Regions from separate parts of the Dermacoccus sp. Tok2021 genome, predicted to be linked through region 2. Evidence: predicted binding sites of a transcription regulator. Region 2 holds the regulator's gene; the other holds the start of a gene.

Region 1 (7,006 bases), on a different contig from region 2:
TCCTGGGAGGCGTTCCAGGCGTCCTTGGCCTTGGGGGCTTCTTCGCCGCCGCAGGCCGCCAGGCCCATCGTGGCGGTGGCGGCGATCGCGACGGCGGCAGCCGTGCTGCGGAGCTTCATGGTGTTTCCTCCCGTGGGGTGCAATTCTTCGTCGTCAGTCTTACAGACTCGGGGAGTCCGACGCCGCCGCCCTCGCTGAGGTTCCGCCCGAGTTCTCACGCAGTGGGCCGGCGGGGCCGTGCGACGCAGCAGAACTGATTTGCGCCGCCGCTCTAACCTTGACGTATGGCAGATCCCATCGCTTCGTTGACCGGTTTCGTTCAGAACGCCATCGCCACGTCGTTCGGCGAGGAGTGGCGAGACGCGGACCCTGTCATCCGACCTGCCAACAAGAAGCAGACGAGCGCCGACGTCCAGGTCAACGCGGCGATGGCGCTCGCCAAGAAGGTGGGCAAGAACCCGCGCGAGGTGGCGACGGCCATCGTCGAGGCGCTCAAGGCGGACTCCGCTGCAATGCAGCTCATCTCGGACGTCGAGATCGCCGGCCCGGGCTTCCTTAACATCACGCTGTCGACGGACTGGGTGGCCGCGCAGGCCTCCACGATCCTGGCCGACGGCACCCTCGGCGTCCTGCCCCCGAGCAAGCTCGAGGTCATTCCGCTCGACTACTCCTCGCCGAACGTCGCGAAGGAGATGCACGTCGGCCACCTGCGCACGACGGTCGTCGGTGACTCGCTCGCGCGCGTGCTCGCGCGCCTCGGGCACACCGTCGTGCGCCAGAACCACGTCGGCGACTGGGGCACGCCGTTCGGCATGCTCATCGAGCACTTGCTCGAGGTCGGCGAGAACAGCCCCGAGGCGGAGCTCCTCGAGACCGACCCCAACGCCTTCTACCAGGCTGCGCGCGTCAAGTTCGACACCGCCGAGAAGGCCGAGCCGGCCGGCTCGAAGGGCGACTTCAACATGCGGGCCCGCAAGCGAGTGACGCTGCTGCAGGGCGGCGACCCCGAGACGCTGGCGCACTGGAACAAGCTCATGGACCGCTCCAAGGCGTACTTCAACCGGGTGTACTCGACGCTCGGCGTGACGCTGACGGACGCCGACCTCGCGGGCGAGTCGACGTACAACGACGAACTCGCGGGCATCTGTGAGGACCTCGAGTCGCGCGGTATCGCGCGGATCTCCGACGGCGCGCTGTGCATCTTCCAGGACGAGTTCACCGGCCGTGACGACGCTCCCGTGCCGCTCATCATCCGCAAGAGCGACGGCGGCTACGGCTACGCGACGACCGACCTCGCCACCGTCCGGCACCGCTCGCAGGATCTGCTTGGCGACCGGCTCGTCTACGTCGTCGGCGCGCCGCAGAACCTGCACTTCCGCATGACGTGGTCGGCGGCGGACAAGGCGGGCTACATCCGGCCGGAGTCGACGCCGATCCACGTGCAGATCGGTTCGGTGCTCGGCGCGGACGGCAAGATGCTCAAGACGCGTTCGGGTGACTCGGTGCGGCTCATGGAGCTGCTCGACGAGGCCATCGAGCGCGCCGAGAAGGTCGTCGCGGAGTCGAAGGCCGACATGACGGACGCCGAGCGCGCCGTCGTCGCGCGCCAGGTCGGCATCGGCGCGGTGAAGTACTCGGACCTGTCGGTCTCCCACGACAGCGAGTACACGTTCGACTTCGACCGCATGCTCGCGCTCACCGGCAACACGGGCCCGTACCTGCAGTACGCCGCCACGCGTATCCGCTCGATCCTCGCCAAGGCCGCCGACGCGGGTGCGACGCCTGCGTCCGCCATCACGATCGGTGAGGACGCCGAGCGCGCGCTCGCGCTGAAGCTGCTCGACTACGGCACCGCCGTCGCGCTCGTCGGCGAGACGCTCGAACCGCACCGGCTCGCCGCGTACCTCTTCGAACTCGCGACGGCGTTCACGGCCTTCTACGAGAAGTGCCCGGTGCTCAAGGCCGACGACGACGCCGTGCGCGACTCGCGCCTCGCCCTGTGCGCCCTGACGCTGCAGGTGCTCAGCGACGGCCTCGGCCTCCTCGGCATCGAGACGCCCGAGAAGATGTGACGCCCCAGCGGCGTTTGCGTTGGGGGCCTTGGTGCAGCTGACGCACTTCGGTGCAGCTGACGCACTTCGGTGCAGCTGATGCGGTTTGAGCAGGCTCAGAGTGCGTCGGGTGCACCGAACTGCGTCAGCTGCTGGCGGCGGTGTCTGACCGCTTCTCTCCGGTAAATTTGGGCGGACTTTTCGCTCGATAATCGAACATAAGTTCGATAAAATGAGGCGTGGAGACAACACAGCATGACGACGTGGCCGAGGTGCTGGCCGCCGTTCGTGCGCTGCCTCTCGAAGCGCGGGTCGAGGCGTGGCACGCGGTGGGCGTCGAACTCTTCGAGGTCGCATCGCGTCCGACGATCGACTGGGGTGAGCCGTCGGCGCTCGCGGTGGACGCGGTAACCGTTGATGAGGAACTCGCCCAACTCGACGCCGAGCGACGCGCCCTCGAAGAGCTCACCGTCACGGCCGCGTACGTCTCGCGCAGCGCCGACGCCACGATGCACGCCTTCGCGGCGGCCCACGCTCGCGTCGTCACGCGACACGACGTTCTCGAGGTCGACCAGTGGGAGAGCGACCCGCGTCAGTTCGTGCCCGGCGAGTTCGCTGCCGACGATCTGGCGGCCCGGCTCGGAGTCCGTGTCGGTACGGCGGAGGCGTGGGCTGAAGCGGGTGATGCCGTGCGAGCCTCGTTGCCTCGCATGTTCGTCATGGCCGGCGCGGGCGAGATGCGCATGACGACTTGCGAGACGGTGCTTCGCGAACTCGAACACCTCGCGCTGGCCGAGCGGGAGAGCGTCGAGGGGATGCTCGTGTCCGGCCGGGCGCTGTTGGGCGGTTCGGCGGCGGTGAAGCGTCGTGTGCGGCGGCTCCTTGCCTCGCTCGGGCTGTCGGCGCCGGCGGATGAGGACGCGTCGGAGGCGCTCGTCGAGGTCTCGTTCCGCGAGCATCCCGATCAGCCCAGGCTCACGCAGATGACCGTTGTCATGGACGCCGACCAGGCGTGGCAGGTCCAGGCCGCCATCGATGCGCGTGCGCGCCAGCTGGCGCAGGAACACGAGCGTCTGCACGGCGGCGCGACGCGGTACCGGATGAACCGGGCGCGGGTCGATGCCTTCGTCGACCTGCTCCTCGGCTCCGTGAGATTCGACCCCATCGTGCGGCTCACCGTGCCCGTGCGCTGTTTCGAGGACGGCACCACCCCAGGCACAAGCATGCCCTTCGCCGGTCAGGGGAGCGGCATGCCCGTTCCGTTCGGTGCGATCGATCGCAGTCGAGGCTGTTCTGCACAGGGTGGCTCGGGCCGTGGCGTTGCGCGGCCCGCCGCTGGGCAGGCCCCGTGGGGCGCGCTCTACCGGGAAGCCGAGGACGGCGTCGCGCCACTTGCCGCAGGGCAGGTTGGTGATGGCGTCGGGATAGGAACGGCAGGTCAGCGACGCGCCGCAACCGCCCCGCGCTCGATCACGCGAGTCGCCGACCTGCACGTGCCCGGCGTCGGTGTTGTGTCGGCGGCCTGCGTGGAGCGCCTCGCAGGGACGGTCGGTTCCGCCTTCACAGTCGCACTCGTCGACGAGAAGCGCGGCGTGACGCGGTGGACGTCGCGATTCACCTACCGCCCGTCGATCACCACGCGCCGGTTCGTCGAGCAGCGTGACGAGCACTGCCGCTTCCCCGGTTGCATGCGCCCGGGCGAGTTCTGCGATGCCGACCACGTCGTGCCGTACGCCGACGGCGGTGCAACGTCGGGCGAGAACCTGCAACTGCTGTGCCGTCACCATCACCGTGCGAAGACGTTCGGCGGCTGGGCGGTGGTCATGCGATCAGACGGCGTGTGCGTCTGGAACTCCCCGACCGGCACCTGGTACCGCACCGACCCGGCCGACACCACGGCCTACGAGATCACCTCTCGTGAGGGCTACGCGCTCATCGCCTGACGAACGGGGCTCACTCGAGATCCAGACGCATGAGATCGTCGGCCACACGAAACCCGAGCGAACGGTACAGCGGTATCGACATCTCCGACGGGGCGAGCACGATGCGCACCATCCCCTCGGCGCGGGCGGCGTCGATGACCTCGGCCATCAAGGAGGCGGCAACACCGCGGCGGCGAAAGGTCGGTGTCACGAAGACGTTGGCCGCGTAAAGCCACCGAGCCGTCGGACGTCCAGGGCTCGGCACCCTCGTGTAGATCAGGGCATTAGCCATCCCCACCGGACGCCCGTCCGCCGCATGTGCGACGAAAGCACGTCGTCGGTGCCGTTCCGTCTGCCAACACGCGCGGAAGTGTCGCTCGAACTCCCTGTCCCCGGTGGGGACGCCGGACCACTCGTATCGCAACGTCAACTGATCCTCGGCATCCGTACCCACCGGGTTGATCGTCACCTCAGGCATGCCCATCCCGGGACCGTGCACCGCCCACCACCAGCGCCCGGCCTCAGGGCTTGCGCCAGAGGATCTCGCCGTGCGGCACGCAGAACCAGCCGTCAGGATGTTCACCCCACCTGCGCCATGCCGTCGCGATGTCCTCCAGTTCGGGGCGGGCGGCCGAACCGTCGGCCACGAGCTGTTCGGCCAAGAAGGTGTGGGTGACGCGATCGGCCCACAGCTCGGCCCACCACAGGCGTTCGTCGGATGCAGCATAGGTCCACGTGGAACTCGATGCTGTGGCGTCGACCAACCCCGCTGCGTGGGCCCAGGCGAACAGGCGCCGCCCGGCGTCGGGTTCACCCCTGTTGGCCCGTGCGGCCGCCGAGTACAGCTCGCGCCACCGCTGCATGTCCGCCGACTCCGGCCACCAGGTCATCGCGCCGTAGTCGGCATCACGGACGGCCACCACACCACCAGGACGCGTCACACGGGCCATCTCGCGCAGTGAGACGGCGGGGTCGGCGACGTGCTGCAGCACCTGATGCGCGTGGACGACGTCGAACGAGTCGTCCGGGAAGGACAGGTCGAGCACATCCTCCACCGCGAAGCTCATGTTCGTCACGCCCGCCGTCGAGGCGGCCTGGCGGGAGTGGCTCAGCGCGTCGTCGCTGATCTCGGTGACGGTCACGTGCTTCACGCGCCGCGCGAAGTCGATGCTGATCGTGCCCGGTCCGGCCCCGACGTCGAGCAGGCGTGCCCCGGGGGTGAGGTGCGGCGCCAGGTACGCCGCCGAGTTCTCCACGGTGCGCCACGAATGTGAACGCAGGACCGGTTCGCTGTGGCCGTGCGTGTAGACGGTGGAGGCATCGCCACTCATGGGTCAAGAGTGTCTGGAAATCGCGCACTGCGACACATTGCGAGATTCAATTCTCGCAGTGTGAGATGGCACGTTCAACCGTCACGCGTTGCGCGCCCGGCGCTGACGGGCGGGGCAGGCAGTGCTCGAGCGCTACCCGACCCGCGTGAACACGGCCACCACGAAGTCTGACGCGTTGTCGCGCGCGTGCAGCTCCCACGTCGCGAAGACGGCGTCACGGCGCCAGCCGGCGCGTTCGGCGTCCGCGAGGAACTGTTCGAGCACATAGCCGCGCTCGGTGCCGAACCCGACGGCCAGACGCCCGCCGTCGCGCACGGCCGCGAACAACGCGGCAAGCGCCCGCGCCTGCGCGCCGTCCTCCATGAACGGCAACACGTTGCCCGCACACACGGCAGCGTCGAACGGCGCTCCCAGGCTCTCGAAGAACCCCGCCGGCACCGCGCCCAGGTCGCACTGCTCGAAGCGGATGTCCGGCCAGTCCTCGCGCGCCGCGTCGAGCAGCACAGGGTCGAGGTCCACGCCGACGGGCGAGAGCCCCAGCGCCTTCATCGCGCCGCTGACGCGTCCCGGCCCGCACCCGGCGTCGAGCACCCGCGAACCGGGCCCGACGAGCGCCGCGACGAAGCGCGCCTCGCCCGCGAGATCCTCACCGTCGGCTGCCAGCCCACGCATCCGCTCGACGTACCAGGTCGAGTGGTTCGGGTCGTCCGCGATCGTGCGCGCCCAACTCGTCATCGGCGCTTCAGCCGCCGAACCCGTTCGGGTTGGCCGACTGCCAACGCCACGTGTCGACGCACATGTCGTCGATCGTCTTCTCGGCCTTCCAGCCGAGCTCCTCACGCGCGCGCGTCGGGTCGGCGTACGTCACCGGCAGATCGCCCGCACGCCGCGGACCCACCTCGTACGGCAACTCCTTGCCGCACGCCCGCTCGAACGCGTGGAGCAGCTCGAAAACGCTCGTGCCCTGCCCGGTGCCGAGGTTGAAGGCGCGCGCCGACTCGCTCATCGCGTCGAGGTGGGCGAGCGCCGCAACGTGCCCGGCCGCGAGGTCGACGACGTGGATGTAGTCGCGCTCACCCGTGCCGTCCTTCGTGTCGTAGTCGTCACCGAAGACGCCCAGCTTCTCGCGCCGCCCCACGGCCACCTGCGCGATGTACGGCATGAGGTTGTTCGGGATGCCGCTCGGGTCCTCACCGATGAGCCCGCTCTCGTGCGCGCCGATGGGGTTGAAGTAACGCAGGAGCGCCGCCTTGAAACCGGGGCTCGCGGCCGCGACGTCCGTGACGATCTGCTCGATCATCGCCTTCGTCCAGCCGTACGGGTTCGTCGCCCGAAGCGGCTCGTACTCCTCGTGGTACGGCAGCGGCGCATCCGGGCCGTACACCGTCGCCGACGACGAGAACACGAACTTCTCCACGCCGTGTTCGGTCATCGCCGCGAGCACCGCGAACGTCGAGTCGAGGTTGTTCGTGTAGTACATGAGCGGCTTTTCGACGCTCTCGCCGACGGCTTTGTAGCCGGCGAAGTGGATGACCGCGTCGGGCTTCACGTCCGCGACGAGGGCGTCCGTGGCTGCGACGTCGGTGAGGTCGACCTCGTGACACGTCACCGGCTGCCCGGCGATCTGCTCCAAGCGCTCAAGCACCTTGGGGCTCGAGTTCGCGAAGTTGTCGCCGATGACGGGTTCGTGGCCCGCCTCGAG
Region 2 (7,006 bases):
TTCCCGCAGCGCGTCGAGGGTGGCCTTGACCGCCGGCACACGCTGGAGGTCGGGCGTGGTGACAGCCTGAACCGAACGACGGCTCGCCGGCTCGATGGCGATGGTGGCCACGCGGGGGTGCTGAGTCGAACGCAGGATGAGCTCCGGGATGAGGGCCACGCCCAACCCCTCGGCCACGAGTCCGAGCACGGTGACGTAGTCCTCGGTCTCGAACGCGACGTCAGGGGTGTAACCCGCCGAGGTGGCGAGCGAGAGCAGGTGGCCCCGGCAGCGCGGGCATCCGGCGATCCACGACGCGGACTCGAGCTCCTCCATCGACACGGAGCCCCTTCCGGCAAACGGGTGATCGGCCGGCACGGCGAGGCGCACCTCGTCCTCGAGCAGGTCGAGCGTGGTGAGCCCCTCGAGATCCTCCGCGTGTGCCGCGATCTCGTCGCCGTCGTAGGAGAACGCGATTGCAACATCGCAATCTCCCGCCCGAAGCGCCGCGAGTGACTCCGGCGGCTCCGCTTCCGCGAAGGTGACCTGAACGTCGGGGTAGCGCTGCTTGACGAGCGACAGCGCTCGTGGGACGACGGTCGACGAGGCCGAGGGGAAGGCCATGAGGCGCACTCGTCCCGCCCTCAGGCCGGCGATCGAGGCCACTTCGCCCTCCGCCGCCTCGAGAGCGGCGAGCACCGGAGTGGCTGTGCGGGCGAGCACGTGGCCCGCCTCGGTCAGACGCACCGAACGTCCGAGGCGCTCGACGAGAGCCGTTCCCGTCTTGTCCTCCAAGCGGCGCACCATCTGGGACACGGCAGGCTGGGAGTAGCCCAGGGAAGCAGCGGCAGCGGTGAAGCTACCCTCCTGGGCAATGGCTTTCATGACCCGAAGGCCGGCGGCGTCGATCATCCGTAGAGAATAACCCGGCGTTATCGGATGTTGTAGTTTCTATCGATTGTCGAATGAGAGGGGCCACCTGTGACTGCAGAGTTGGCGGAGTTCGTCGCGCAGGGCGACCTGTTCGTGCTCACCGGGGCGGGTCTCTCGACCGAGTCGGGCATTCCCGACTACCGCAAGCCTGACGGCACCCGCCGAACGGTTCCCATGACGTTCCAGCAGTTCCTCAGCGGGGACGACGCGCGCCGACGCTACTGGGTTCGCAGCGCCGTCGGGTGGGAACGTTTCGCCGCGGCTCGGCCCAACGGCGGCCACCACGCTGTTGCAGCCTTGCAGCGCGCAGGTCTCGTGCAACACCTCGTGACGCAGAACGTCGACGGTCTTCATGCGGCCTCCGGAGCGGACGCCCTCGAACTGCACGGTTCGCTCTCCTCGGTGCAGTGCGTCGAGTGCGGCAGCCGCTCGGATCGAGCCGAGTTCCAGGGGCGCATCCGCGACGCCAACCCGAACCTCCCGCGCGACGTGGCCCTGTTGGCCGACGGAGACGCCGAGGTTGCCCGGAGTGCAGAGGATGCGTTCGTTCTCGTGGCCTGTCCGCACTGTGGTTCGCTCGTCGTCAAGCCCGACGTCGTGATGTTCGGCGAGAGCGTGCCCACCGCGACGGTTGAGCACTGCTACGCGCAGCTCGAACTGTCACGGGCGGTTCTCGTTCTCGGAAGTTCGCTCAAGGTGATGTCGGGCTTCCGGTTCGTCTCGGCGGCGCTCAAGGCGGGCAAGCCCGTGGCCCTGGTCGGTCTGGGAAGCATGCGCGGTTCGGAGCGCGCCGATCTCGTGCTACACGAACCGCTTGGTGCCACACTCACCGCGACATGCGAACGCCTCGGCCTGCAGGTGCAGACCGAGGCGAACGCGACGACGTGAGGGTGGGCGAGAGTCAGACGCTGCGCAGCACCGCCGTGACCTTGCCCATGATGCTGGCTTCGTCGCCGTCGATCGGCTCGTAGTTCTCGTTCGCGGGCAGGAGCCACGTCTTGCCGTTCGTGCGCTTGAACGTCTTCACGGTGGCCTCGCCGTCGAGCAGCGCCGCCACGATCTCACCGTTGGACGCCTCCGGCTGCTGGCGCACGACGACCCAGTCGCCGTCGCAGATGGCGGCTTCGATCATCGAGTCGCCGACAACCTTGAGCAGGAACAGTTCGCCGTCACCGACGATCTGACGGGGGAGGGGGAACACGTCCTCGACGGCCTGCTCGGCCAGGATCGGCCCGCCGGCGGCGATGCGTCCGACGACGGGGACGAAGGAGGCCTGCGGACGCTCGTTGCCCGAGTCGGTCTCGTCGTACGTGCTCTCGGACGCTGCACGCACCGAGGTGCCTCCGCGGTAACCGCGGGTGTCGGCGCCGTCGTCGGGGGAGACGACCTCCATGGCGCGAGGGCGGTTGGGGTCGCGACGCAGGTAACCCTTGCGCTCGAGCGTGGCGAGCTGGTGTGCGACGGAGCTCGGGCTCGTCAGCCCGACGGCCTCACCGATCTCGCGCAGGCTCGGCGGGTAGCCGCGCTCGTCGACCGAGCGCCGGATGACGGTGAGCACTTTCTGCTGGCGCGGGGTCAGTTTGCCCTTCGCGCGGTTGTTCATGGAGTGGACCTCACCCATGGCGTCTCCTCACATCGACGAAAACAGTGATCTCGCGGACGCGGACCTCGGTGCGGAGCCCTGATTCTCCCCGGAATTCCGGGGTTGTCGGTGGCCGCTGATTCGGTGTGAGCGTTCGGGATCAACGTAGGCACCACCGTACACAGTTTTCGCAAACATGTACGAGAAACACGCCGCCGACGGCCTTGCTTTCGAACGTTTGTGTCGTACAGTTGTTCTATCGCACGGATGTTCGATGCATCCGCGCCGAGTCAGGAGGAATGAACATGAGTGCTGTGCCCAGTCTGGACGTCCCGGCGGTCGCGCCGAGCCCCCGTCGTCACCTGCACCTCGTTCCGTCGGGGCCTGCGGTCGTCGATTCCCTCGAGGGTGGTCGTAGCACGCGGCGCGCCCCGTTGACGCGTCGTGCCGTTCTCGCTCGCCGTCGCTTCGCTGCCCTTCTGGCGCTTCTGGTTCTCGTCGGCGGTGGCCTCCTTGCGGCCAAGGCCGTGGCCGAAGCTAACCCTGCCGGTGGCGCGACGTCGGTCACGGTGAAGGACGGGGAGACCCTTTCTCAGATCGCCGCTCGTGAGCTGCCGTCCTTGCGTAACGACCGTGGTGTGGTGGCCATCCAGGAGGCCAACAACATGAGCTCGATGCACGTTCAGGCCGGCCAGCGAATTCTCGTTCCGGCAGGCTGAGCGGCCCCCTCGGCGTGTCGCTGGGGCGAGCCGCACATCTTTTCCGCGTCATTGCTGGGGTTGGTGCGCCGGGTTTGCCGACACGGTTGCGAGCGGTCGCCAACGCAACCTAGGATTCCTAGATGTAGGGCACAGGCGCCCTAATGCCCCCAACATGTGGTTGTTTGCGGAAGAGTTCCCGCGATGCCGGTGTTGGGGTTCATACCGTCACGAGGCGGTGGAATCCTGCGATCGAGAGGCGTGGCACGTGCACTGTCCCTTCTGCCGCAACGCCGACTCCCGTGTGGTCGACTCCCGTTCGACCGAGGACGGCACCTGCATCAAGCGTCGCCGCCAGTGCCCCGACTGCGGCAAGCGTTTCTCCACCGTCGAGACCGCGAGCCTCACGGTCGTCAAGCGCTCCGGTGTGAGCGAACCCTTCTCTCGCGACAAGGTCATGTCGGGCGTGCGCAAGGCCTGCCAGGGCCGCCCGGTTTCCGACGATCAGCTCGCCGTCCTCGCTCAGCAGGTGGAGGAGTCGATCCGCTCCAAGGGGGCTGCGGAGATCGACGCCCACGATGTCGGCATCGAGATCCTCGGCCCGCTGCGCGAACTCGACCACGTCGCGTACCTGCGGTTCGCGTCCGTCTACCAGGCCTTCGAGTCACTGACTGACTTCGAGGACGCCGTCGCCGACCTGCGCAGGCACGCTCTGCGCGACGCCGGCTGAGCTCCACCGGCTGAGCTCCACCGGCTCACCCACTACTTCACGACACACCACACCAAACCCACGAGAAGTGCCAGGAGGCATGCGGTCATGACCGAGACCACGAAGGCTCGAGCCAAGTCGGGTCGCCGGAACAACGGCGTCACGATCGAGCGGATCTTCACCACCCCGGGCGTCCACCCCTACGACGCGGTGACCTGGGAGCTGCGTGACGTCGTCCAGCAGAACTGGAAGACCGGCGAGACGATCTTCGAGCAGCGTGGTGTCGAGTTCCCCGACTTCTGGTCGCTCAACGCCTCCACCATCGTCACGACGAAGTACTTCCGTGGCGCGCTGGGTTCGGACGCTCGCGAGAAGTCGCTCAAGCAGCTCATCGACCGCGTCGTGCTCACGTACACGAAGGCCGGCAAGGACAACGGCTACTTCGCGTCCGACGCCGACGCCGAGATCTTCGAGCACGAGCTCACGTACGCCTTGCTGCACCAGGTCTTCTCGTTCAACTCGCCGGTGTGGTTCAACGTGGGTACGGCGAGCCCGCAGCAGGTCAGCGCGTGCTTCATCCTGTCCGTCGACGACTCGATGGACTCGATCCTCAACTGGTACAAGGAAGAGGGCTTCATCTTCAAGGGCGGCTCCGGTGCCGGCCTCAACCTCTCGCGTATCCGTTCCTCGAAGGAGCTGCTGTCCTCCGGTGGCACCGCCTCCGGCCCGGTCTCGTTCATGCGCGGCGCCGACGCCTCGGCAGGCACCATCAAGTCCGGCGGCGCCACGCGTCGTGCGGCCAAGATGGTCGTCCTCGACGTCGACCACCCGGACATCGAGGAGTTCATCGAGACGAAGGCGCGCGAGGAGGACAAGATCCGTGCGCTGCGTGACGCCGGTTTCGATATGGACCTCGGTGGCCGCGACATCGTCTCCGTGCAGTACCAGAACGCGAACAACTCCGTTCGTGTCAGCGACGAGTTCATGAAGGCCGTCGTGGACGGCACAACCTTCGGCCTGCGTGCCCGTGACACGGGTGAGGTCATCGAGTCGGTCGACGCCCGCGAGCTGTTCGACAAGATCAACAAGGCCGCGTGGGAGTGCGCCGACCCGGGTGTGCAGTACGACGACACGATCAACGCGTGGCACACGAACCCGGAGACGGGCCGCATCACGGCGTCCAACCCGTGCTCGGAGTACATGTCGCTCGACAACTCCAGCTGCAACCTGGCCTCGCTCAACCTCCTGAAGTTCCTCAAGGACGACGACACGTTCGACGCCGTCACCTTCCAGAAGGTCGTCGAGCTCGTCATCACGGCGATGGACATCTCCATCTGCTTCGCCGACTTCCCGACGGAGTCCATCGGCAAGACGACGGTCGACTACCGTCAGCTCGGCATCGGTTACGCCAACCTCGGTGCGCTCCTCATGGCCACCGGCCACGGCTACGACTCGGACGGCGGCCGTGCGCTGGCCGGTTCCATCACGTCGCTGCTCACGGGCGCCGCCTACAAGCGCTCCGCCGAGATGGCTTCCGTGGTCGGCCCGTACGCCGGTTACGCCCGCAACGCCGACGCTCACAACCGCGTCATGCGCAAGCACCGTGCCGCGAACGACGAGCTCGCCTCGCACAAGGACATGGGCGCCATGGCCAGCGACATCCACGCGCTCGCGACGAAGGCCTGGGCCGACGTCGTCGAGAACGGTGAGAAGGGCGGCTTCCGCAACGCGCAGGCCTCCGTCCTCGCGCCCACCGGCACCATCGGCTTCATGATGGACTGCGACACCACCGGTATCGAGCCGGACTTCTCGCTCGTGAAGTTCAAGAAGCTCGTCGGCGGCGGTTCGATGCAGATCGTCAACCAGACGATTCCGCGCGCGCTGAAGAAGCTCGGCTACCAGGAAGAGCAGATCGAGGCGATCGTCGAGCACATCGCCGACAAGGGCCACGTCATCGACGCTCCCGGCCTCAAGCCGGAGCACTACGAGGTCTTCGACTGCGCCATGGGTGCGCGCGCCATCTCCCCGATGGGCCACGTCCGCATGATGGCCGCCTGCCAGCCGTTCCTGTCGGGTGCTATCTCCAAGACGGTCAACCTGCCGGAGTCGGCCTCGGTCGAGGACATCGCCGAGGTGCACCTCGAGGGTTGGAAGCTCGGTCTCAAGGCCATCGCCGTCTACCGTGACAACTGCAAGGTCGGCCAGCCGCTCTCGTCGGGCAAGAACGAGAAGAGCTCCGAGCCCGCGACGGCCACGGAGACCGTCGCCGAGACGCCGGTCGAGAAGATCGTCGAGTACCGCCCCGTGCGCAAGCGCCTGCCGAAGCGTCGCTCGTCGCAGACGACGTCGTTCGCCGTGGGTGGCGCGGAGGGTTACCTCACCGCCGGCACGTACGAGAACGGCGATCTCGGTGAGCTTTTCCTCAAGTTCGGTAAGCAGGGTTCGACGCTCGCCGGTGTCATGGACGCGTTCTCCATCGCCGTGTCGATCGGCCTGCAGTACGGCGTGCCGCTCGAGACGTTCGTCGAGAAGTTCACGAACCTGCGCTTCGAGCCGGCCGGTATGACGGACGACCCGGACGTGCGTATGGCGCAGTCGATCATGGACTACGTCTTCCGCCGCCTGGCGCTCGACTACCTCGACTTCGACACGCGTTCGTTCATGGGCATCCACACGGCCGAGGAGCGCGCTCGCCAGCTCGAGACCGGCTCCTACACGCCGATCGAGAGCGACGACGAGCCGTTCGACGCCGAGTCCAACTCGCAGTCCGTCGCCCCGGCGGCGGCACGCGGTGAGCGTCCGGTAGCTGCCACCTCCACGGAGGAGCACGCCGACGAGGTGAAGTCCGGTTCCGGTGCGGCCTCCGCCCGTGAGGTCGGCTCCGAGATCCACAGTTCGGCCGAGCTCATGGAGAAGTTCCAGGGCAAGGCAGCCGACGCCCCGATGTGCATGACCTGCGGCACGAAGATGCGTCCCGCCGGCTCCTGCTACGTCTGCGAGGGCTGCGGAAGCACCTCCGGCTGCAGCTGATCGCTCAGCCCTGATCGAGTGCGGGGCGTCGTCCTTCGGGGCGGCGCCCCGCGCTCGTCTTATTTCGTGAGATGC

Evidence for each region. The regulator LexA, encoded in region 2, represses DNA repair genes until DNA is damaged. The targets are predictions, from matches to a motif close to TCGAACANNTGTTCGA.
Region 1: K9D12_RS15270 (HNH endonuclease signature motif containing protein) is a predicted target of LexA. The motif match lies at 2,264-2,279, and genes of this name have one in related genera.

What each region holds. Positions count from the first base shown of each region.
Region 1 covers NZ_JAGTHU010000011.1:55,338-62,343, forward strand. The annotation lists gene K9D12_RS07995 (hypothetical protein) at 1-119, opposite strand, end outside; gene argS (arginine--tRNA ligase) at 285-2,072, shown strand; gene K9D12_RS15270 (HNH endonuclease signature motif containing protein) at 2,291-3,994, shown strand; gene K9D12_RS08010 (GNAT family N-acetyltransferase) at 4,005-4,457, opposite strand; gene K9D12_RS08015 (class I SAM-dependent methyltransferase) at 4,495-5,304, opposite strand; gene K9D12_RS08020 (bifunctional 2-polyprenyl-6-hydroxyphenol methylase/3-demethylubiquinol 3-O-methyltransferase UbiG) at 5,437-6,039, opposite strand; gene galE (UDP-glucose 4-epimerase GalE) at 6,047-7,006, opposite strand, start outside.
Region 2 covers NZ_JAGTHU010000018.1:42,067-49,072, reverse strand. The annotation lists gene K9D12_RS11160 (LysR family transcriptional regulator) at 1-891, opposite strand, end outside; gene K9D12_RS11155 (Sir2 family NAD-dependent protein deacetylase) at 961-1,800, shown strand; gene lexA (transcriptional repressor LexA) at 1,814-2,533, opposite strand; gene K9D12_RS11145 (LysM peptidoglycan-binding domain-containing protein) at 2,800-3,213, shown strand; gene nrdR (transcriptional regulator NrdR) at 3,461-3,922, shown strand; gene K9D12_RS11135 (vitamin B12-dependent ribonucleotide reductase) at 4,010-6,931, shown strand.